DNA from 3 places in the Streptomyces sp. NPDC031466 genome. Region 2 is predicted to be linked to each of the others. Evidence: riboswitches for the same ligand, from Rfam matches in the RefSeq annotation. Region 2 holds a riboswitch; each other region holds the start of a gene.

Region 1 (7,417 bases), on a different contig from region 2:
GGACGACCCGGGCATGCGGATCGTGCCGTTCCGCGGTGAGTACTTCGAGCTGGCGCGGCCCGAGCTGGTCCGCGGCCTCGTCTATCCCGTGCCCGACCCCGCCTTCCCCTTCCTCGGCGTCCACCTCACCCGCGGCATCGACGGCGGCGTCCACGTGGGGCCGAACGCGGTCCCGGCCCTCGCCCGCGAGGGGTACGACTGGTCGGTGATCCGCCCCCGCGAGCTGGCCGGCACGCTGGGGTGGCCGGGCTCCTGGCACATAGCCCGGCGCCACTGGCGCTACGGGGCGGGCGAGCTGCGCCGCTCGGCCTCCAAGTCGGCGTTCACCGACGCCGTGCGCAGGCTGCTGCCCGCGGTCGGGCCGGACGACCTGGTCCCCGCGCCGGCGGGGGTCCGGGCGCAGGCCGTGCTGCGGGACGGCACGCTGGTCGACGACTTCCTCATACGGGAGGGGGCGCGGACCGTCCATGTACTGAACGCGCCCTCGCCCGCGGCGACCGCCTCACTGCCGATCGGGCGGGAGGTCGCGCGGCGGGCGCTGGCCTCTTTGGGGGGGTAGTGCGGGGCGCCCTTGGCGGGGGGAGGGCGTCGGTCGCCGTGCGGGGGAAGCCCCGGCAACCCGTAAAATCGGGCGCACTGTGTCTGAGTCTCCCCGTATCCCCGAAGTCCCTGGCGGCCCCGAAGCTCCCGAGGGGGTGTCGTCGACCGCGGAGGGGCGGGGCGGGCGGCGCGCGCCGGCCGCTCCCCGGTTTCCCGGGGGGCCCTCGCCCGATCCCGCCGGGTCGCACCACGAGCGGCGGATCCGCAGTTTCCAGCCGCGCCGCAGCCGGGTGACCACCAGCCAGGGCGACGCCCTGCGGCGGCTGTGGCCCACGTGGGGCCTGGACATCGACGGGCTGCGCACCCTGGACCTCGGCGAGCTGTTCGCGGACGACGAGGGGCCCCGCCCCGACCTCCCCGTCGTCCTGGAGATCGGCTTCGGCATGGGCGAGGCCACCGCGAAGATGGCCGCCGCCGACCCGGACACCGGCATCCTCGCCGTCGACGTCCACACCCCCGGCCAGGGAAATCTGCTCGGCCTCGCCGAACGGGCGGGACTGACGAACGTACGCGTGGCCAACGGCGACGCGATCATCCTGCTCCGCGAGATGCTCCCGCCCGAGTCCCTCGACGGCCTGCGCGTCTACTTCCCCGACCCCTGGCCCAAGGCCCGCCACCACAAGCGCCGCCTGATCCAGCCGGAGTTCCTGACGCTGGCCGCGCCCTCGCTCAAGCCCGGGGCGCTCCTGCACTGCGCGACGGACTGGGAGCCGTACGCCGAGCAGATGCTGGAGGTGCTCACCGCGCACCCCGACTTCGAGAACACGCGGCCGGACGGCGGCTACGCCCCGCGCCCGGAGTTCCGCCCCCTGACCCGCTTCGAGGGCCAGGGCCTGACCAAGGGACATGTCGTCCGCGACCTGCTGTTCCGCCGCACCGCACCGCTCGGGACCGGCGCCGGTCGGTAAGGCCCCGTCGCGGCCACCCGTATCCCTCGTTAGGGTCAACGACGTGGCCACCAGTTCTCCGTATCCGATACCCCCCGAGGCCCCCGCCCCGGGAGAGGTCCGCCGCGCCCACTGGTGGCAGCGGCGCGCGATACGGGCGGCCGGGCTCGTCACGCTGCTCGCCCTGTCGGGCCTGGTGATCCTCGCCCTGGTCAGGGAACAGACCGGCACCGAGGGCTTCCTCGTCGGCCTCGGCCTCGCGACGGTGCCGGTGCCGCTGCTCGTCGCCGCGTTCCGCTGGCTGGACCGGGTGGCGCCGGGGCCCTGGCGCAATCTCCTGTTCGCCTTCGCGTGGGGGGCGTGCGCGGCCGCGCTCATCGCGATCGTCGCGAACAGCTTCGCGATCCGCTGGATAGCCACCGCCACCGCGGACCCGCACAGCGCCGACACCCTCGGCGCCACGGTCATCGCCCCGATCGTGGAGGAGTCGGCCAAGGCCGCCGCCGTCCTGCTCGTCTTCCTGTTCCGCAGACGCGACTTCACCGGCGTCGTCGACGGCGTGGTGATCGCCGGGGTGACCGCGACCGGCTTCGCGTTCACCGAGAACATCCTCTACCTCGGCAACGCCTTCGTCACCGACCAGCTCAGCCGCGACAGCGGCCTGGCCTCCGTGACGGCCGCGACGTTCTTCGTGCGCGTGGTCATGTCGCCGTTCGCGCACCCGCTCTTCACCGTCCTCACCGGCATCGGCTTCGGCCTCGCCGCGTTCTTCGCCGAGCGCCAGCACGTGCGCCGCGTGCTGCTCCCGCTCACCGGGCTGCTGCTCGCGATGGGCGTGCACGCGCTGTGGAACGGCTCCGCGGTCTTCGGGCAGTACGGCTTCTTCACCGTGTACGCGCTGTTCATGCTGCCCTCCTTCGGCCTGGTGACCTGGCTGGCCATCTGGACCCGGCAGCGCGAACTGCGCCTGATCCGCGCCGAGCTGCCCGCCTACGCGGCGGCGGGCTGGCTCACCCCGCCCGAGCCGTACGCGCTCGGCTCGATGCGCGCCCGCGCGCTGGCCCGCGACTACGCCGCGTACACCTGGGGGAAGGCGGCGGCCCGCACGGTCGCCGAGTACGAGACGTACGCGACGTCCCTGGCGTTCCTGCGCCACCGGGGGCGCCGCGGCAGGGCCGGCGCCGACTTCGTCGTACGCGAGCGGGAGCTGCTCGAAGAGCTGTGGGAGCGCCGCGGGCCGGCCCGCCCCGCCCTGGCCTACGCGGCCCGCGCGACGGCGCCGGTCCTGTACCCCATGCCGATGCCCCTGGCCGTGGGGATGCCCTACGCCGGACACGGCCACCCGCCGCCCTACGGCGCCCCTGCCTACGGCCCCGCATACGGCGGCCCCGCACCGGGCGGCCCCCCGTACGGCCACCCGGCGTACGGCTGGCCGCCGCACAACCTCTACCGCTCCTAAGCGCCCCGGCGCCACGCCCGGCGTCAGGCGGAGGCCGCCGTGAGCGTCGCCAGCTCCACCTCGGTCAGTTCCACGTCCGCGACCGCCAGCAGGGCCGGCAGCTGCTCGACCGTGCGCGCGGAGGCGATCGGCGCGGCCACGGTCGGCCGGGCGGCGAGCCAGGCGAGCGCCACGGTGGCGACCTGGACGTCCCGCTCGGCCGCGATCCGGTCGAGCGCGTTCAGCACCCGCTCGCCGCGCTCACTGCCCACGTACTCCTCGACGCGGCCGCTGCGCGCGCTCTCCACCCGCGTGCCGGGGCGGTACTTGCCGGTGAGGAAGCCGGACGCGAGCGCGAAATAGGGGACGGCCGCGAGGCCGGCGCGGGAGGCGACCTCCTGGAGGGGGCCTTCGTAGGTGTCGCGGGAGACGAGGTTGTAGTGGGGCTGGAGCGCGACGTAGCGGGCCAGGCCCTCGCGGTCGGAGAAGTCGAGGGACTCCTGGAGCCGGTCGGGGGCGATGTTGGACGCGGCGATCGCCCGCACCTTCCCGGCCCGCACCAGCTCGTCGAGCGCCCCGATGATCTCCTCCACCGGGACCGACGGGTCGTCGAAGTGGGTGTAGTAGAGGTCGATGTAGTCGGTGCCGAGGCGGCGCAGGGAGGCCTCGGCGGCGCCCTTGATGGTGTCGGCGGAGAGTCCCTTGAAATCGGGGTGGGAGCCGACCTTCGTGGCGACGACGACATCGGAGCGGTTGCCGCGCTCGGCGAGCCACGCGCCGATGAGCGTCTCGGACTCGCCGCCCTTGTTGCCGTCCGCCCAGTGCGAGTAGGCGTCGGCGGTGTCGACGAAGTTCCCGCCCGCCGCGACGTAGGCGTCGAGGACGGCGAAGGAGGCGTCCCGGTCGGCGGTCCAGCCGAAGACGTTGCCTCCGAGGGAGAGCGGGAAGACGTCGAGGTCGGATGAGCCGAGCGTACGGAGAGAAGTCATGCGTTCCTCAACGTCCCTGCCGGAAGGGGAATTCCGGCAGGGCACGGCTCGGCGCGCGCGGGCGCCGGACTCAGGGGGCGCTCAGGGGCTGCTCAGGGGCTGTTCAGGGGTTGAGGCCCTTGCCCTGCAGCCAGGACAGCGGGTCGATGTTGGCCCCGCCCGCGGTGTGGACCTCCATGTGCAGGTGCGGACCGGTGACGTTGCCGGTCGCGCCGACCCGCCCGATGACATCGCCGGTGGCGACCTTCTGACCCACGCTGACGTTGAGCGAGGACTGGTGGCAGTACCAGACCTCGGTGCCGTCGGGCAGCTCCAGGACCGTGCGGTAGCCGTACGCGCCCGCCCAGCCGGCCTCCTTGACGGTGCCGGTGTGCACGGCCTTGAGGGGGGTACCCGTCGGCGCGGCGAAGTCCAGACCGGTGTGGTGCCCGGAGGACCACATGGCACCGGCGTCACCGAAGTGCGAGGTCAGGGTGTACGAGGAGGTGGGCAGCGCATAGCTCTTGGCGAGCTTGGCCCGACGCTCGGCCAGGGCCTTGGCCTCCCGGGCCTCCCGCTCCTTCTTCTTCTGGGCGGCGGCCTTCGCGTCGGCCTCGCGCTCGGCCTCCCGCTGCTGGGCGGCGGCTTCGGCGGCGGCCTTCTCGGCGGCGCTCTCCTCGGCCGCGGTGCGCACCGCGTCGTCCGCCTGGGCCTGCTGGTTCTCCGCCTGCCGCATGATGCGGGCGCGCAACGCCTCGCCCGCGTCGGCGCCGCCCTGCCGGATACCGGCGGTGCCGGCACCGGCGGTGGTGAGCGGCGTGGCGGCCGGGACGGCATCGGCGCCCGCGGCGGCGGACGCGTCGTCGGCCATCAGGGAGCCGATGCCGGGAAGCGAGTCGGCCTTGGGCAGCGAGTCTGCGACGGCGCCCAGGTCGGGCATCGAGATGGTGACCGGCGGCTTGCCGTCCTGCGCGGTGGCGATGCCTCCCGCGCCGACGGCGGCGATGACGCCGACGCCCAGCACGGTGGAGCTGCGGGCGAGCCCGCCGCCGCCCTTCTTGTGCACACGGTGCCTGCCGCGGACGGGGCGGACGGACTCCTCGGTGGGGTTCCATTCCTCCCAGGTCTCCTGGTCGTACCCACCGAAATCGTCGTCGTTCGGTATGTACACGGCTTGGGGGGCAGGCCGGTTGGACGCCACTGGGGCGCGCTCCTTTCCTTCCTTTCGCCTACCGGGTTAGCTGACGGGTTCGGAGCAGGAAGGTCTCCTACGAGCATCCGGCACGAGGGCGCGGATGCCTGATTCACCCCAAGTTGGTGGTTCCCCGGCTCCCTTGCGGGATTAGGCGCGTGCGCACGGAGCCGTCGCTGGTGACGGCTGGGACGACCGCGCTGCGTTATCGAACGTTAATAGACGGGGGGCCCGTATTCCAAGCCGTTCCGATTGATCGTTAACGGCTTCGGCCCGTACTTATCAGGACACGGGCGCCAGGACCGGGGCGAGTTGACCCCTCGCCGCGTTGACAAAACGTCAGTTGGGCCGTGCGGCAACGCACTTCGGTCACCCCGGGTCACCGTCACGCTCGTGGTGTCCGTGGGTCACGTCCGCGGTGGCGGGGCGCCGCAGGGCGAGCAGCGCCATGTCGTCCGTGGCCGCGCCCCCGGTGTGCCGCCGCACCTCCTGCGTGAGCGTGGCCAGCAGCGCGTGCGGGCCCTCGCGGCCGGGGAAGATCCGCCCGCCGAGCCGGGCCGCCGGGTCGTAGAAGACGCCCGCGGCGTCGCGCGCCTCCGACAGGCCGTCCGTGTAGAAGAGCAGCATCGCGCCGGGCGGGAACTTCGACTCGTCCGCCCGGTCCGGCCAGCCGCCCAGTTCGCCCATGCCGAGCGGCAGCGCGGGCTCGCTCGGGGAGAGCACGCACAGCCGCCCGTCGCCGCGCAGCAGCAGCGGCTCGGGATGCCCTCGGTTGACCAGTCGTACGCAGCCGTCGCTGAGCCGGATCTCCGCGAGGACGGCGGTGGTGAACCCCTCGAAGGCGTCCAGCCCGTCCCGCCGGGTGCCCTCCCGCGCCAGCGCCCGCTCCAGGCGCTGCGCCACCGCCTCCAGGGTGGCCTCCTGCTCGGCGGCCTCCCGGAAGGCGCCGATGACCACGGCGACGGCGGCCACCGCGCCCATGCCCTTGCCGCGCACGTCGCCGACGATGAGCCGCACGCCGTGCGGGGTGTCCTGTACGGCGTACAGATCGCCGCCGATGAAGGCGTCCGCCTGCGCGGCCTCGTACCGCGCCGCGATGTCGAGCCCGCCGATCCGGGGGTCCGGCTGCGGCAGCACGGCGCGCTGGGTGGCCTCGGCGATGGAGCGGGCGGTGGCGAGCCGGTCGTTGCCGCGGCGCACGACGCGGTTGATGACGATGGCGAGGGCGGCGACGGTCATCACGGTCAGCAGTTCGGTGACGGCCTCGACATGGCTGTTCGCCGCGTTGCCGTAGTGCAGCACGATGACGGAGACGGAGGCCGCGGCGCCGGTCAGGGCGGTGTTCAGGAGCGAGTAGAAGGGGGCGGCGATCAGCGGGGCGGCCGTGAAGAGCGGGGCCGCGGTGAAGTCGGGCGGGGTCGAGGCGTCGTACAGGACCCCGACGACCAGGAGCAGGACCGGCAGGGCCCGCACGAAGGCCCGCTCGTGCGCGGTGGCTCCGCTGCCGCCGGTACCTCCACGCTGCCCCACCGCTTGTCTCCCGCCGAGTTTGCGCCCATCACCGCGCTGCACCCAGGTTTCCCGCAGCGGGGCGGGGGTGCGAGCCGGTGTGGGCCGAGCGGGTCACGGGGCGGAAAACACCGAGGGCCGGAAGCATCGAAATGCTTCCGGCCCTCGGCCTTCAGTAGCGGGGACAGGATTTGAACCTGCGACCTCTGGGTTATGAGCCCAGCGAGCTACCGAGCTGCTCCACCCCGCGTCGGTAAACACAACAGTACGCCATCCGGACGGATGAAGCGAACCGCTTCTCCGGGGGCCGGTGGGGTGGTCGGGGGTGGCGGGGTCCGGCGGGGCGGTCGGGGCGGCGGGGTCGGTGGTCGCCGGCTCGGCGTCCGGGGTATCGCGCCGTGTCCCGGGTGCGTCTCGGGCGTGCGGCGCGCCCCGGGCGTACGACCTGCACGTCCTGCCACGCCGCGCTCCCGGGCGCACGACCTGCACGTCCTGCCACACCGTGCCCCCGGGCGCACGCCCAGGCGTACGAATGGGCGATTCGTTTCCCTCTGCCGGGTCACCGGCCGAGCCCCTTCGCGCTGCGCCCGCGAGGCTCCCAGGTAAAGCAGCCCTGCACCTTCGGAAGGCGGCACCCATGTCCACTCCTCCCCCTAGCCCGAGCCCGAGCCCCAGGCACCGGAGCAAGCGCGGAGCCCTCGCCGTGGCCATGGCGCTCACCGCGCTCACCCTCGCCCTCGGTACCGCCCCGGCCACCGCCGACGACCCCGGGCCCGAGCCCCAAGCCGACGGAAAGGTCACCAACTCCCCCGGCCTCGCCACC
Region 2 (7,417 bases):
CGCGGGTCAGCCCCGCAGGCGCTCCTCCGCGACCTCCGCCGCCACCTTGTGGGCGATCCCGTCGAGGATGTCGTGCTCGCTCACCACGACCTCGCGGGCGCCGGTCCGGTCCATGATCGTGAGCAGGACGAGGGCGCCCGCCGCGATGACGTCGACGCGGCCCGGGTGCATCACGGGGATCGCGGCGCGCTCGGCGTGCGTGGCGCCCATCAGGCGCTCCGCGATGGCCGCCACCTGTTCGTAGGAGATCCGGGAGTGGTGGATCGCCCGCGAGTCGTAGGCGTCCAGGCCCAGCGCGATCGCGGCGACGGTGGTCACCGAGCCCGCGAGGCCGACCAGGGTGCGGGCCTCCTTGAGCGGGACCGCCTGCTCGGCGAGGTCCAGGGCGGCCTCGACGTCCGCCCTGACCGCGGCGAACCGCTGCGGCGAGGGCGGGTCGGCGACCGCGCCGTCGCGCACGAGGTGACGCTCGGTCATGCGGACACAGCCGACGTCCACCGAGCGGGCCGCCTCGACCGAGTCCGTGCCGACGACGAACTCGGTGGAGCCGCCGCCGATGTCCACGACCAGGTAGGGCCCGGCCAGGTCGTCGCGGCCGGCCAGTTCCCGGGTGGCGCCGGTGAAGGAGAACTCCGCCTCCTGCGCGCCGGTGATGACCTCCGGCTCGACGCCGAGGATGTCCAGGACGCCCCGGACGAACTCCTCGCGGTTGTCCGCGTCGCGGGAGGCGGAGGTGGCGACGAAGCGGACCCGCTCCACGCCGCCGTGCGCCTCGATGGCCTCGGCGTACTCGCGGCAGGCCGCGAAGGTGCGCTCCAGCGCCTCGGGGGCCAGCCGCCCGGTGCGGTCCACGTCCTGGCCGAGGCGCACGATCGTCATGCGCCGGTCCAGGTCGCGCAGTTCGCCGGTGACCGGATCGGCGTCCGCCACCAGGAGGCGGATGGAGTTCGTGCCGCAGTCGACGGCGGCGACGCGGGTCACGCCTCGTCCCCGGGCGCGCACGGCGTGACGCAGGGACCCTTGGCCCACCACTCGGGCAGCATCGCGATGGCCTCGTCGCCGAGGGGGTTCACGCCGGGCCCCGCGGCCAGGGAGTGGCCGACCAGGACGTGCAGGCACTTCACGCGGTCCGGCATGCCGCCCGCGCTCGGGAAGCCCTCCAGGACCTCGATGGCGTCCCGGCGGGCGATGTAGTCCTCGTGGGCCGCGCGGTAGGCGGCGGCCAGCTCGGGATCGCTCTGGAGCCGCTCCGACATCTCCTTCATCACGCCGTTGGCCTCGAGGGTGCCGATCGCGGACGCGGCCCGCGGGCACGTCAGGTAGTACGTGGTCGGGAACGGCGTCCCGTCCGGCAGGCGCGGCGCCGTCTCGACGACGTCGGGCTGACCGCAGGGGCAGCGGTGGGCGATGGCCCGCAGCCCGCGCGGCGGGCGGCCGAGCTGCTGCTTGAACGCCTCGACGTCGGCGTCGGTGGGCTCGGTGCGGTCGGTGGAGGGCGGGGGCGTGTGCATGCCTGTCTTTCGATCGGTTCTCTACGGGGGCCGTGCTGGGGTCAGTCGGGGCGGTCGGCCTTGTCGACGCCCTCCCAGACGTTCGAGTACCAGGGGCGCGAGGCCGCCCCCTGGTCCGCGCGCCGGCTCTTGGCCGCCGCCGGGTCGATGACCGTGAACCCGGTCTCGCCCGGCCGCACGTAGTGCAGGCGGTCCCGGATGCGCTGCTCGGCGTACGCGTCGTCCTGCCAGCGGGCCTTCTCGTCGCGCAGCTTCTCGACGTCCTCGCGCTGCTCGGCCTTCTGCCGGCGCAGGTCGTCGATCTCGGCGCGCTGCGAGACGTACTGCCGCATCGGGTAGGCGAGCGCCACGACCAGGGAGCAGAGCACCAGCGCGAGCAGGGCCGCGCGGCCGGTGAGCCGGGAGCGCCGGGCCTGGCGCTTGGTCTGGGACCGGTAGACGCGCTCGGCGGTCTGCTCGCCGAGCAGCCGCAGGCGGGTAGCGGTGGAGAACCGGTCCTTGGTCCCGGCCTTGGCCATGTTCCGCCTCCCCAGAGCAGCGCGGCGTGTAAACGTACCTACGTCCCCGCACACGGTACGGGACCGGGTGCGGGGACGTAGGTAACCACGGGCTCACGCGGCTGGGCGCGCGGGAGCCCCGGCGTCGTGCTACTGAGCGGTGCGGAACCGCGGGAACGCGCTGCGGCCGGCGTAGACCGCGGCGTCGTCGAGGATCTCCTCGATGCGCAGGAGCTGGTTGTACTTGGCGACGCGCTCGGAGCGGGCCGGGGCACCGGTCTTGATCTGGCCGCAGTTGGTGGCGACGGCCAGGTCGGCGATGGTGACGTCCTCGGTCTCGCCGGAGCGGTGGGACATCATGCACTTGAAGCCGTTGCGCTGGGCCATCTCGACGGCGTCCAGGGTCTCGGTCAGCGAACCGATCTGGTTGACCTTGACGAGCAGGGCGTTCGCGGAGTTCTCCTCGATGCCGCGGGCCAGGCGCTCGGGGTTGGTGACGAACAGGTCGTCGCCGACGAGCTGCACCTTGTCGCCGAGCTTCTCGGTGATGGCGTTCCAGCCGGCCCAGTCGTCCTCGAACAGCGGGTCCTCGATGGAGACGAGCGGGTACGAGGCGACGAGCTCCTCGTAGTACTCGGTCATCTCCGCGGCCGAGCGGGACTTGCCCTCGAACTCGTAGGAGCCGTCCTTGTAGAACTCGGAGGCGGCGACGTCGAGCGCGAGCGCGATCTGCTCGCCGGGGACGTAGCCGGCTTCCTTGATGGCCTCCAGGATGAGGTCCAGGGCGGCGCGGTTGGAGTCGAGGTTCGGGGCGAAGCCGCCCTCGTCGCCGAGGCCGGTGGCCAGGCCCTTGCTCTTCAGGACCTTCTTCAGCGTGTGGTAGACCTCGGTGCCCCAGCGCAGCGCCTCGGAGAACGACTCGGCGCCGATCGGCGCGATCATGAACTCCTGGATGTCGACGTTGGAGTCGGCGTGCGACCCGCCGTTGAGGATGTTCATCATCGGCACGGGCAGCAGGTGCGCGTTCGGGCCGCCGAGGTAGCGGAACAGCGGCAGGTCGCTGGCCTCGGAGGCGGCGTGCGCGACGGCGAGCGAGACGCCGAGGATGGCGTTGGCGCCGAGGGAGCCCTTGTTGTCGGTGGCGTCCAGGTCGAACATGGCCTGGTCGATCAGCCGCTGCTCGGTGGCGTCGTAGCCCACCAGCTCCGGGCCGATCTGCTCGATGACGGCGAGGACGGCCTTCTCCACGCCCTTGCCCTGGTAACGGTTGGGGTCACCGTCACGGAGTTCGATGGCCTCGAAGGCACCGGTGGAGGCACCGGACGGGACGGCGGCACGACCGGTGCTGCCGTCGTCGAGGCCGACCTCGACCTCGACCGTGGGGTTGCCTCGGGAGTCCAGGATTTCCCGGGCTACGACGACGTCGATGGACGGCACGAGCATCTCCTTCTGGGATGTGACGCGTTTACGAGAGCCGCTTCGGCCCTGCGTCTCCTGAGCCTAACCGGCCCGGAGCCTTCGGCCAGCCGACCGCCCGTCCCCTGGGACGGACAGTTGCGCAAACAGCCGGGAAACGGGGCGTAAGGCCACGTTTTCTACTCGCTGGTAGCGAACAAGGCGGGCCGGGTGTGACGCGGACATGCCCCCGCCCCGGTGCGTACGGGGGTACGCGCACCGGGGCGGGGAGCCCGTGGGGACGGGGCGGGCGGCCGTGCGTCCGCCGAGGCACGGCCGCGGGCGGGTCAGCTGAGGTGGAGCTGCTGGCCCGGGAAGATGAAGTCGGCGTTGTCGATGATGTCGCCGTTCAGCTTGTAGACCTTCTGCCAGCCGCCCTTGACGTCGTGCGCCGCGGCGATCTTGGACAGCGTGTCGCCGGTCTTGACCTTGTACTCGCCGTCGCCCTTCTCGACCTTCTTGCCGGTCGGGGTCTCGACGGTCTTCTGCGACTCGGTCTGCGGCGCGGGCTGCGGCTTCGGGGCCTGCTGCGCCCGCTGCTGGGGGGCGGCCTGCTGCTGGGGGGCGGCCTGCTGCTGCGTCTGCTGCGGCTGCGGCTTGGTCTGCTGCTGCGGGGCCTGCTGCTGGGGGGCCTGCTGCTGCGCGCCGCCGCCGTTGTACGCGGCGCCCGAGAGGCCGACGCCGCAGCTCGGCCAGGCACCCTTGCCCTGGCCGGCGAGGACCTTCTCGCCGATCTCGATCTGCTGGGCCTTGGAGGCCTTGTCGGCGGTGGGCGCGTACTTCGTACCGCCGTAGGCGGCCCAGGTGGAGGGCGAGAACTGCAGACCGCCCTGGTAGCCGTTGCCGGTGTTGATCGACCAGTTGCCGCCGGACTCGCACTGGGCGACGGCGTCCCACTCCTGGCCGGTGGCGGCGCTGGCCGAACCGGCGGCCATCAGCGGGGCGGCCACGGCGGCACCGGTGACACCGGCGAGCGTGACGACACGGGTGGCCTTGGACGGACGGCGGTGCTTGCCCTTGCTGGAAAACAGCATGAGTTCATCCCCTCACCGACGCCTGCGAGGTGAGCTGTCGGGTTCGGGCCAGTGAAGTTGCCCGGTCGCACCGACTTCGGTGCGACTTCACCCCTAGCCGGTCCCGTCCGCGGCGCTCCCTCGCGGAAGCCCCAACGTCCGGACCCGGCACTTACCTTGGGTCCCCCGCTCCTGCCCACGGCGCTCGAAGCGACGACTGTTCCCGTCCGGCCGTTGGCAGGATTCGGCGTACCGACCGGCGGGGCCCACGAGTGGCGGGCGATGACGACCGTAGTCACGCGATCGCCACAATTTCAAAGACGATCAGGCCTTCTGAGACCCATCTCTCACTTGCGCCAATGCGGACATACGGTTGCGAAGCGCCCGGCGGACGCTTCGTCAACTACCGCTACTTTTCGCCCAAATCGAGGCTCTGACCGGGGAGAATGAGGTCCGGGTCGGCTCCGACGGTCTCCTTGTTCTCGGAGTACAGCTCGTGCCAGCCGCCCTTGACGTCCAGGTCGTCCGCGATGACCGAGAGGTTGTCCCCGGAGCGGACCTCGTAGGTCCCGTCGGCGACCTTCTGGGTGCGTTCGCCGCCGCGCGAGGCGTGCCGGCCGGTGCGGTCGCCGTCGGCGTTCCGCGCGTCGGCTGCGGAGGTCTCGTCCGCGTCGCCGGCGCGGTGGCGGCCGGCGGCGGAGTCCTCGGAGCTCTCGGAGGGGTCGGAGGAGTTCTTCGGGTCGCGGGAAGTGCCGTCCTCGGCGCCGGACTTGCCCGCCTCGGACGCCCCGTCCTTGCCGTCCGATGTGTCCACGACGTCCGTCCCGTCGTGATTCTTGTCTCGGGAGGCGCGGTCCGATCCGGGCGTGTCGCCCGCGTGGCCGGAGGACTTCCGCTTTTCTGACGTGTCGTCGGAGGTGTCGGTGGAACCGGCACCCTTCCCGGCCGCGGACTCGCCCTTGCCGGCCTTCTCGCCGGTCTTCTCGCGGGCCTTCTCGTCCGCACCCTTGCCACTTGCTCCGCCGGCGCCCGACGTGTCCGAGGGCTCGGGGAGGATCGGGTCGCCCGGGTCGACGTCGGCCGCGGCGCCGCCGTCGGTGAGCCCGGCGATCGGCCCGCAGCTCGGCCAGGCCTTCGGTCCCTTGGCGTCCAGGATGTCCTCCGCCACGGCGATCTGCTGCGACTTGGAGGCCTCGTCGGCGCTCGGCGCGTAGTTCAGGCCGCCGTGCTGCTCCCACGTCTCCTGGGAGAGCTGGAGCCCTCCGTAGTAACCGTTCCCGGGGTCGGCGCTCCACTCACCGCCGCTCTCGCACTCGGCGAGCTTGTCCCACGTCACCGTCTCGGCGGCGCTCGCGCTCGTGGCCCCGAGGAGCGGGATGGCGATGGCTGATCCGGTGACTCCGGCCGCGACGATGAGGGCCGGGGCCTGGCGGGGGCGTCGGTGACGACCATTGCCGGAGAGCATGCGGTTGCCTTTCGGGAGACTGTGACGACGACCCGGGCACCGGGGTGCCCGAGTCGACGTGAACGTAGCCGCACTCGAACACTTGTCACAAGTCGATGCAGCGGAGATCACGCGAAGATCACAGTCGTGACACGCCGTCAGTCCTTACTCATCCGGCAGCCGTTTCATGTGCGGGTGTGAACTCCACCGGCAGGGTGCGCAGTCCCCGCATGATCAGCCCGCCGCGCCAGCGCAAATCAGCGGGATCGCCCGCGAGTTGCAGATCGGGAAGGCGCCGCAGCAGCGTCGCGAGGGCGGTCTGGCCCTCCAGGCGGGCGAGCGGCGCGCCCAGGCAGTAGTGGATGCCGTGCCCGTATCCCAGGTGCTGGTTGTCGCGCCGGGACAGGTCCAGCGTGTCGGGCCGCTCGAAGCGCGCGGGGTCGCGGTCGGCGGCGGCCAGGACGACCAGGACGGGGTCGCCGGCGGCGATGTCCTGCCCGCCGACGGTCAGCGCCTCGGTCGCGAACCGCCAGGTGGCCAGCTCCACGGGGCCGTCGAAGCGCAGCAGTTCCTCCACGCCCGTCTCCAACAGGGCCGTGTCGCCCCCCGCCAGGGCCTCCTGGAGCCGTGCCCGCTGCTCGGGGTGGGTCAGCAGGGCGTACACGCCGTTGCCGATGAGGTTCACGGTGGTCTCGAAGCCGGCGAACAGAAGGATGAAGGCCATGGCGGCGGCCTCGTTCTCCGTGAGGTGCTCGCCGTGGTCGGAGGCGCGGATCAGGTCCGAGATGAGGTCGTCGCCGGGATCGAGTCGCTTGCGGTGGATCAGTTCGGCCAGGTAGCCGCGCATCTTCTTCACCGACCGCGCCACACCGCCCCGGGGGCCGCCGCCGTGGCGGATCATCATGCCCGCCCAGTCCCGGAAGTCGTCCTGGTCCTCGCGGGGGACGCCGAGCAGGTCGCAGATGGCGTAGATGGGGAGCGGGAAGGCGAACTCGTGGATGAGGTCGGCGCTGCCTCTTTCGACGAAGGCGTCGATGAGGTGGTCCGTCAGCTCCTGGACCCGGGGCGCGAACCCGGCGACGCGGCGCGGGGTGAACGCCTTCGACACGAGGCGGCGCAGACGGGTGTGGTCCGGCGGGTCGATGTTGAGCAGATGCGTCATCAGCTCCGCCTTGCGCTCGCCCGGGATGCCGGTCTTGCCCTTGGCGTGCGCTGGCTCGGCGTGGTGCGCCGGGTTCTTGCTGAGCCGCTGGTCGGCGAGCGCCTGCCGGGCGTCCGCGTAGCGGGTGACCAGCCAGGCCTCGACGCCGCTGGGCAGCGTGGTCCTGTGCACCGGGGAGTTCTCCCGCAGCCAGGCGTAGGCGGGGTAGGGGTCGGTGGCGAACTCCCAGCTGAAGAGTTCTGGCCCCTGGGCCTTGGGCGGGCGGTGCGAGGGGTCTCCGGCGGCGGGGGGTCGGGGGTGCGGGTCTTGCATGCGGTGACCGTACCCGGCGGGGG
Region 3 (7,417 bases), on a different contig from region 2:
GGCGGTGCCGAAGAGGGTGTAGGTGCTCACCACCGGGGAGAGGTAGGTGAAGCCGAGGGCGAAGTTCGCCCACGGTCCCATGTCCTTGCGGAACTCCGACTTCTCTTCCCCCGGGGCGGCGTCCGCCGTGCCGTCCGGCGCTCCGGCCGTGGTCACTGGACCGCACCTTCGGTGGGCACGGGGCCGGGCCCCGGCCGAGCGCAGATGAGGTCCGCCGCGCGCTCGGCGGCGAGCAGCACCGTCACCATCGGGTTGATGGTCGGCATGGTGGGGAAGATGGAGGCGTCCACGATGCGCAGCCCGTCGTGCCCGCGCAGCCGCAGCTGCGGATCGACGACCGCCATGGGGTCGTCCTCGGCACCCATCTTGCAGGTCCCTGCCGGGTGGTAGACGGTGTGGGCGGCGCGTCGCCCGTACTCGGACAGGTCCGCGTCCGACGTCACGTCCGGGCCCGGCGCCACCTCCCGCACGAGCCAGTCGCTGAGCGGCGCGGTGGCGGCGACCTCGCGGGCGATCCGCAGACCTTCGACGATCGTACGTTCGTCGTGCCCCTCCGGATCGGTGAAGTAGCGGAAGTCCAGGGCAGGTTTGACCGACGGGTCGGCGCTGCGCAGCCACATGCGGCCGACGGAACGGGCGCGCGGCACGTTCGGGGTCATGCAGACGCCGTGCTCGGGCACGGGGTAGCCGAGACGCTCGGTGTTGACGGTGAACGGCACCTGGTAGAAGTGGAACATCAGGTCGGGACGCGGGCCGTCCGCCGTGTCGCGGCGCAGGAAGAGTCCGGCGTCGGAGTCCATGGCCGAGTTGGGCGGCAGCGGCCCCCGGGTCTCCCACACCATCACGGACTCGGGGTGGTCCAGGAGATTCTCGCCCACCCCGGGGAAATCGGCGCGGACCTCGATGCCCAGGTCGCGCAGCTGATCGGCGGGGCCGATCCCGGAGAGCAGCAGCAGCCTCGGCGTGTCGATCGCCCCGGCGCACAGCAGCACCTCCGCCTCGGCCTCCAGTGTCGAGAGGGAACCGTCGGGGTTGCGCACCTGGACGCGGGTGAAACGGCCCTCGCTGTCGGGCAACAGCCGGTAGGCCCAGGTCTCCAGACGCAGTGTCAGGTTCGGGCGGTCCATGATGGGGTGCAGGTACGCCACCGAGGCGGAGGAGCGGGTGTTCGTCTTCGGGTCATAGGCCAGGGAGAAGAAGCCGGCGCCGTCCGTGAAGGGGCGGGCGTTGAAGTCCTCGATGACCGGGACGCCGAGCCGGGTGGTCGCCGCCCTGACGAAGTCCTCGGCGATCGCGTTGCGGTCGGCGGCGGCGACGGGCACGATGTTGTTCCGCAGCCGTGTCCGGTAGGGCAGGATCGTCTCCGGCCCCCAGCCGTCGCAGCCGGCCGCCACCCACTCGTCGAGGTCCTGCGGGAACGGCAGGAAACTGATCAGTGTGTTGTGCGAGGAGCAGCCGCCGAGCACCCGCGCCCGCGAGTGCAGGATGTGCGAGTTGCCGCGCGGCTGCTCCTCGGTGGTGTAGCCGTAGTCGAACTCGCCGCCGAGCAGGTTGATCCAGTTGCGCAGCCGCAGAATGCGCTCGTCGCCCACGTCGCTGGGCCCGCCCTCCACCACGCACACGCGGCTGGCCGGATCCTCGCTCAGCCGCGCGGCCAGTACCGACCCCGCCGTACCGCCGCCGATGACCACGTAGTCGTAGGTCGTCGTCTCGTCGTCCATGCCGTCGCCCTCTCTCTCGCCCTTGCCCGCTCAGCCCTTGAACCAGCCGGAGACGCCCGGCCTCAGGTTCTGGTAGATGTGCTTGGCCTCCTGGTACTCGCGCAGCCCCGTGGGCCCGAGCTCCCGGCCGAATCCGGAGCGGCCGAAGCCGCCCCACTCGGCCTGGGGGACGTAGGGGTGGAAGTCGTTGATCCAGACGGTGCCGTGCCGCAGCCGGGCGGCGACGCGCTGGGCGCGGCTCGCGTCGCTGGTCCACACCCCGCCGGCCAGGCCGTACCGCGTGTCGTTGGCGAGTTCCACGGCCTCCTCCTCGCTGTGGAAACGCTCCACGGTGACCACCGGACCGAAGACCTCCTCCTGCACGATGCGCATGGAGCGGTCGCAGTCGGCGTAGATGGTGGGCAGCAGGAAGAAGCCGCGCGACAGCTCGGGATCGTCGGGGCGCCGGCCGCCGCAGACCAGCCGGGCGCCTTCCTCCCGGGCGATCTCCAGATAGCCCTCGACCTTCGCCCGGTGCTCGGCCGAGCTGAGCGGCCCGCTCTCGGTCGCGGGGTCGAGGCCGTTGCCGAGCCGGATGGCCCCCGCGCGGGCGGCGAGGCGCTCCACGAACCGGTCGTGCAGGGAGTCCTCCACCAGGAGGCGGGAGCCTGCCGAGCACACCTGACCGGAGTGCAGGAACGATGCCTCCAGCGCGTGATCGACGGCGGCGTCGAAGTCGCAGTCGGCGAAGACCACGTTGGGGTTCTTGCCGCCGAGTTCCAACGCGAGGTTCTTCACGCCGGGGGCGCACGCCTCCATGATCCGGCGTCCGGTGGCAAGACCACCGGTGAAGGACACCATGTCCACCTCGGAGTGGGCGGACATGGCCGCGCCGACGGTGGCGCCCGGGCCGAGCACCAGGTTCGCCACCCCGGCCGGGGTACCCGCCTCGGCGAGCAGCCGGAACATGTGGATCGTGGAGAGCGACGTCGTCTCACTGGGCTTGAGCACGAGGGTGTTGCCCGCGGCCAGCGCGGGGGCGACCTTCCACGAGGCCTGGAGCAGCGGGTAGTTCCATGGCGCGATGAGCGCGCAGACCCCGATGGGGTGGTAGGTGACGCGGCTGAGCACGTCGGGGCCGACGTCCACGACCCGGCCGCCGTCCTTGTCGGCGATCTCGGCGAAGTAGCGGAACGCGTTCGAGACGTCCTCGACGTCGATGCGTGCCTCGGCGAGCGTCTTCCCGGTGTCGAGGGACTCGACGTGGGCGATCTCCTCCTGGTCGCGCAGGAGGTACCGCGACACCTTCAGCAGTACGTCGGCCCGCTCCCGGGTGGGTGCCGACGGCCAGTCACCGCGGTCGAAGGCGCGCCGGGCGGCTCGGACGGCGAGGTCGACGTCGGCCTCGTCCGCGTCGTCGACCTGCTGGACGACGGACGCGTCGTACGGGTTGATCACGTCCCGCCGCGCGCCCCGGACGGCACCGGTCCACTCCCCGTCGATGAACAGCTCCGCCATCGTGGCCTCCCTCGTTCCCACACCTGTCCGGTACCGACTGACCACCGGCACGGCATACCGGGCACCAACATCGTCCGCCGGGCTCTCCGTGGCCATGGGGACGCACGGGCCGGGGGGAGAGTCGGGGGCAGATGTGACCTGGTTGGGCTAGGGAGAGGTGGGCCCCGGCGGGGCGTGGGCTCGCCGGACCGTTACGTGCGCTGCTTCCGGGATCCGGGTGTGGTGCCCGCCGGGGGCCGGTCGCCGACTCCGCGGGCGACCGGCGAGGCCATGAGGCCGGCGGGCAGCCCCTGCGCACGCCAAGGGTGCCGGTGCTGCCGAACAACCGCAGGGCGTTCGGCAGCGCGGCAGGCGCGAAGAGGCTTCCCGGGGGACGTGCAGGGCGTGTGACGTGCGGGGGGGACTCAGCGCACGGGGAAGCCGAACGCGTAACCCTGTTCCTTGAGGCGGGGGAGGAGCCGGCGCAGCGACTCGACGGTCTGGGTGCGGTCGCCGCCCGCGTCGTGGAAGAGGAGTGTCGGCCCGTTGGGCAGCTCCCGCTCCACGGTGGCGACGATGGCGTCCGTGCCGGGGCGCTCGAAGTCCTTGGTGTCGACGTTCCAGCCCAGCGGGCGCATGCCCCGGGAAGCGGCGAGCTTACGGCTGTACGGGGTGAACGCCCCGCCGGGCGCCCGGTAGTACATCGGCCGCACACCGCCGGACGCCTTTGTGATCATGCGTTCGGCGTCGAGTATCTGCTGCGACTGATAGTGCTGGGAGTTCTTGTCCATGGCAGTGTCGTGCGACACCGAGTGGTCGCACAGCCGGTGCCCCTCCGCGACCACCTTCTTCACGAGGTCGGGGTGGGCGCGCGCCTGCGTCCCCACCATGCAGAAGGTGGCCTTCACCCCGTACTCCCGCAGCAGGTCGAGCACTTGAGGGGTCCACACGGGGTCGGGGCCGTCGTCGATCGTGATGTTGACGCCGCGCTTCCCCTTCTCCGAGGCGTGCGCGATGGTCGCCGAGACCGGCTTGACGTCACCGCCCGGCTTGGCCGGTGCGCCCGCCCGCGGCGGCGCGTCGCTCACGTCACCGGCCTGCGCGGTCCACACCGAGGCGCCGGTGGCGAGCACCGTCACACCGAGCGCCGCCCCGACCAACTTGCCGTACCAGCCCCGTCCCCCGCTGTGCCGTGCCATGCCCGCCCCTCTCACGTCATCCTCGCCGGTCCCCGGTCCGGTCGCCTTACCGCCACATGCCAGGACGGGGCCCGGCGGCCGAGGGATGCGCCTGTTACAGATCACGGACAATTTCGTGAGAGTTCACGGACAACCCGCCGCGAGCGGAGGCGCGGGTGGCGGGCGCCGTCGACTTGCGACGCCCGTGCCGAGGCGGCGTCAACACCGTTCGGGAGATGGCGCATTGACCGTCGTACGCGTCGAACGCGCGGGTCTCCCGAGCGAGACGGGCGCCGGGCGGTCTGACCTTCGACCGCCCCCGAAGGGCGGGGCGCCCCACACCACGATGTCGGCGATGTCCACCCGCCGGGAGCCACCACCTCGTCAGGGGTGAGAATGAACCCCGCATTTCCCCTCGACCAGGAGATCCATGTACAAGCGCCTGCCTGTCCTCGCCCTCTGCCTCGCCGTGACCGTCCTTGGCGCATCGGCGTGCGACGACGACGGCGACGACCGCGCCCGGGCCTCGGCGTCCGCACCCTCGACCACCGCGTCCACGCCTGCGCCCAGCGCCGCCGAGCCGCGCGAGCTGACGGGTGTGATGTCCAAGCTCTACCTCAAGACGATCCGGGACCACTACCCGGACCTGGCGGACATCGACGACGCGACGCTCCTCACCCACGGCAACGCCTTCTGCGCCGCGCGGGGGAAGGCGCTCGGCGACCAGGCGAAGAAGACGATGAGAGAAATCGGCACCACTCCGAAGCAGACCGCCCAGATCATGGGAACCGCGCACGGCCTGTGCCGGTAGCCGAACGAGTCGCCCGGCGGGTGATCCGCCGGGCGGGCGGTCTGTGCGGTGGGTGAGGTCTAGTACGGGCCGTTCACGTTGTCGATCGAGCCGTACCGGTCGGCCGCGTAGTTGCAGGCGGCGGTGATGTTGGCGACGGGGTCGAAGCTGTCCAGCGACGTGCCGGGCACGTGGTACGCGGCGAACGTGGGGCCGATGACCTGGAGGAGTCCCTTGGAGGGCGTGCCGGCGACCGCGTTGACGTCCCAGTTGTTGATGGCCAGCGGGTTGCCGGAGGACTCACGCATGACGTTGCGGTGGATGCCCTCGTAGGAACCGGGGATGCCGTGCTGGGCCATGATGTCCAGCGACTCCCTGATCCAGCCGTCGAGGTTGTTGGCGTAGGTCTTCTTCGCCGGGGCGACGGCGGGCACGGCCTCGCGCGCCGAGCGGTCCGCCCGCTCGGCGGACGCCGGGGAGGCGGCCGGCTTCTTCTCGGGCTCGGCCGCGCCCTTCGCGCCGAGAGTGAGCCTCAGGCCCGGGTGTATCAGCTTAGGGTCGGCGCCGAGTACGCCGCGGTTGTCCTCGTAGAGCTTCTTCCAGCCGCCGCTCAGGGAGTGCTCCTGGGCGATCTTGGAGAGGGAGTCGCCCGCGACGACGACGTAGGTCCTGGAGTCGGCGGCCGGTTTGGCGAGGGCGCCGGCCTCGGCCGCTCCGGCGCTGGTGGCGCCGAGCACGGGGAGGACGAGCACGGCTCCGCCCGTTCCCGCAGCGGCGATGCCCCGGTTGAGCGAGCTGGACTTGGGGCGGCGGTGCTTTCCCTTTGCGGGCATGACGAAACGTTCCTCTCCGTCGCCTGCGAGGTGAGCTGTCGGGTTCGGACGGGAGCTGTCCTGACGCGTGGGGAACGCGCCTTCACCCCGAGCCGATCCGGAATCCGGATCGGCGGCTTACCTGGGTCCCCCGCTCCTGCCGTGGATGAGTGAGTGGAAGGGTTTCCGGACAGCGGCAGGATTCGGCGTTCCATCCGGATTGACGGTGACATTAAGCGAGAGCGCCGGGACGGAACAAGGCCGGAATTCACACCGGCGAATCCAAAGAGACTTCCCTGGGGATTTGATCTCTACGACTCTTTTGATCGCTAAAGCCAACTAGCTTTGCGGGGAACGGAAATAGGCGCGGAGAGCTACACGATCATCCCTTATCGGCGTGACACATTTCACTGAAGCGGCGCGGAAAAATCGGTGTTTATCGCCGCGAAAGGGAAATGAAACTGCACTTACTTGGCAAAAGAGGCGCCAAGTCTACTTATCGTGTAAAGATGGACATATTGAACCGCTTGAGGGTGGCGTCATCTCAGCGCGGTGCAGGGGGCTCCATGGCGCCTGCTGCTGTGAAATGCCTTCCTTCTTGATGGCAAAGCAACCCGGCCTGTCCATCGGCCGCCGATTGCCCTCGGGAATGAAAACTGCTCGTGCCGGTCGGACCGGCACGAGCAGGAGAAGCGGTGAATTGGTGGTGAGGTCACGTCATGCGACGGCAGTTCCTTCGAGTTCGACCATCTGACCCGGAATCGCCAGCCGTGTCACCCCGAGCATCGTGGTGGCCGGTGCCACCCCCGCGGCGCCCAACCGCGAGGCCAGCAGGCCGTAATGAGGGAACAGCAGATCGACGTCGGTGGTGTAGACATTGAGCCGGACAAGGTTCGCGAGGGACATGCCGGCCTCGCCGAGCACGGCCTCCAGATTGTCGAGGCTCAGCACCAACTGTCCGGCCATGTCGCCCTCGTGCTGAGGCTTGCCGTCGCCGTTCATCGCGGTCTGCCCGGAGCAGTAAAGGGTCCGGGTGTGCCCGCTGACGAGTTCCCCCTGGTTGAATCCCATCTCCACCGACCACGTCACGGGATTGACCGCCGTTCGTTCCACTGCCACATCAGCTCCATTCGTCTGCACGGGAAATGCGGACATCCGTCGACGCCGGCGCTGACGCCGACGTCGGTGCCCCGGAGCCTGCCAACGAATCACGACACCCTCGGTCATGTATTCGATAAGGTCTGCCGCATGCGCGCAGATCGACTGGTCTCGCTGGTGCTGATGCTGCGTCAGCGCGGTCGGCTGACCGCGGACACGCTCGCCCGTGAGCTGGAGGTGTCCACCCGTACCGTGCTGCGCGACATCGAGGCGCTGTCCGCGGCCGGCGTCCCGGTCTTCGCGGAACGCGGCAGGCACGGCGGGTTCGCGTTGTTGCCCGGT

Evidence for each region. A riboswitch is a leader RNA that binds a small molecule or an ion and turns the genes downstream of it on or off. The one in region 2 is predicted to bind cyclic di-AMP.
Region 1: it holds a riboswitch for cyclic di-AMP, as region 2 does, so the genes downstream of both, ACZ5GP_RS15135 (M23 family metallopeptidase) here and ACZ5GP_RS17600 (transglycosylase family protein) in region 2, are expected to answer to the same signal.
Region 3: it holds a riboswitch for cyclic di-AMP, as region 2 does, so the genes downstream of both, ACZ5GP_RS10115 (transglycosylase SLT domain-containing protein) here and ACZ5GP_RS17600 (transglycosylase family protein) in region 2, are expected to answer to the same signal.

What each region holds. Positions count from the first base shown of each region.
Region 1 covers NZ_JBVIJT010000005.1:664,911-672,327, reverse strand. The annotation lists gene lhgO (L-2-hydroxyglutarate oxidase) at 1-559, shown strand, start outside; gene trmB (tRNA (guanosine(46)-N7)-methyltransferase TrmB) at 696-1,508, shown strand; gene ACZ5GP_RS15145 (PrsW family intramembrane metalloprotease) at 1,552-2,946, shown strand; gene ACZ5GP_RS15140 (aldo/keto reductase) at 2,970-3,914, opposite strand; gene ACZ5GP_RS15135 (M23 family metallopeptidase) at 4,018-5,094, opposite strand; cyclic di-AMP (ydaO/yuaA leader) riboswitch at 5,105-5,252, opposite strand; gene ACZ5GP_RS15130 (PP2C family protein-serine/threonine phosphatase) at 5,455-6,615, opposite strand; tRNA gene ACZ5GP_RS15125 (tRNA-Met) at 6,771-6,844, opposite strand; gene ACZ5GP_RS15120 (chaplin) at 7,304-7,417, shown strand, end outside.
Region 2 covers NZ_JBVIJT010000006.1:524,438-531,854, reverse strand. The annotation lists partial or broken gene ACZ5GP_RS17625 (GtrA domain-containing protein) at 1-34, shown strand, start outside; gene ACZ5GP_RS17620 (Ppx/GppA phosphatase family protein) at 7-981, opposite strand; gene ACZ5GP_RS17615 (DUF501 domain-containing protein) at 978-1,511, opposite strand; gene ACZ5GP_RS17610 (FtsB family cell division protein) at 1,553-2,029, opposite strand; gene eno (phosphopyruvate hydratase) at 2,159-3,445, opposite strand; gene ACZ5GP_RS17600 (transglycosylase family protein) at 3,751-4,497, opposite strand; cyclic di-AMP (ydaO/yuaA leader) riboswitch at 4,502-4,690, opposite strand; gene ACZ5GP_RS17595 (transglycosylase family protein) at 4,886-5,941, opposite strand; gene ACZ5GP_RS17590 (cytochrome P450 family protein) at 6,090-7,394, opposite strand.
Region 3 covers NZ_JBVIJT010000004.1:280,581-287,997, reverse strand. The annotation lists gene ACZ5GP_RS10140 (APC family permease) at 1-156, opposite strand, end outside; gene ACZ5GP_RS10135 (GMC family oxidoreductase) at 153-1,721, opposite strand; gene ACZ5GP_RS10130 (aldehyde dehydrogenase family protein) at 1,752-3,218, opposite strand; gene ACZ5GP_RS10125 (polysaccharide deacetylase family protein) at 3,623-4,396, opposite strand; gene ACZ5GP_RS10120 (hypothetical protein) at 4,806-5,186, shown strand; gene ACZ5GP_RS10115 (transglycosylase SLT domain-containing protein) at 5,246-5,998, opposite strand; cyclic di-AMP (ydaO/yuaA leader) riboswitch at 6,004-6,160, opposite strand; gene ACZ5GP_RS10110 (RidA family protein) at 6,695-7,090, opposite strand; gene ACZ5GP_RS10105 (helix-turn-helix transcriptional regulator) at 7,226-7,417, shown strand, end outside.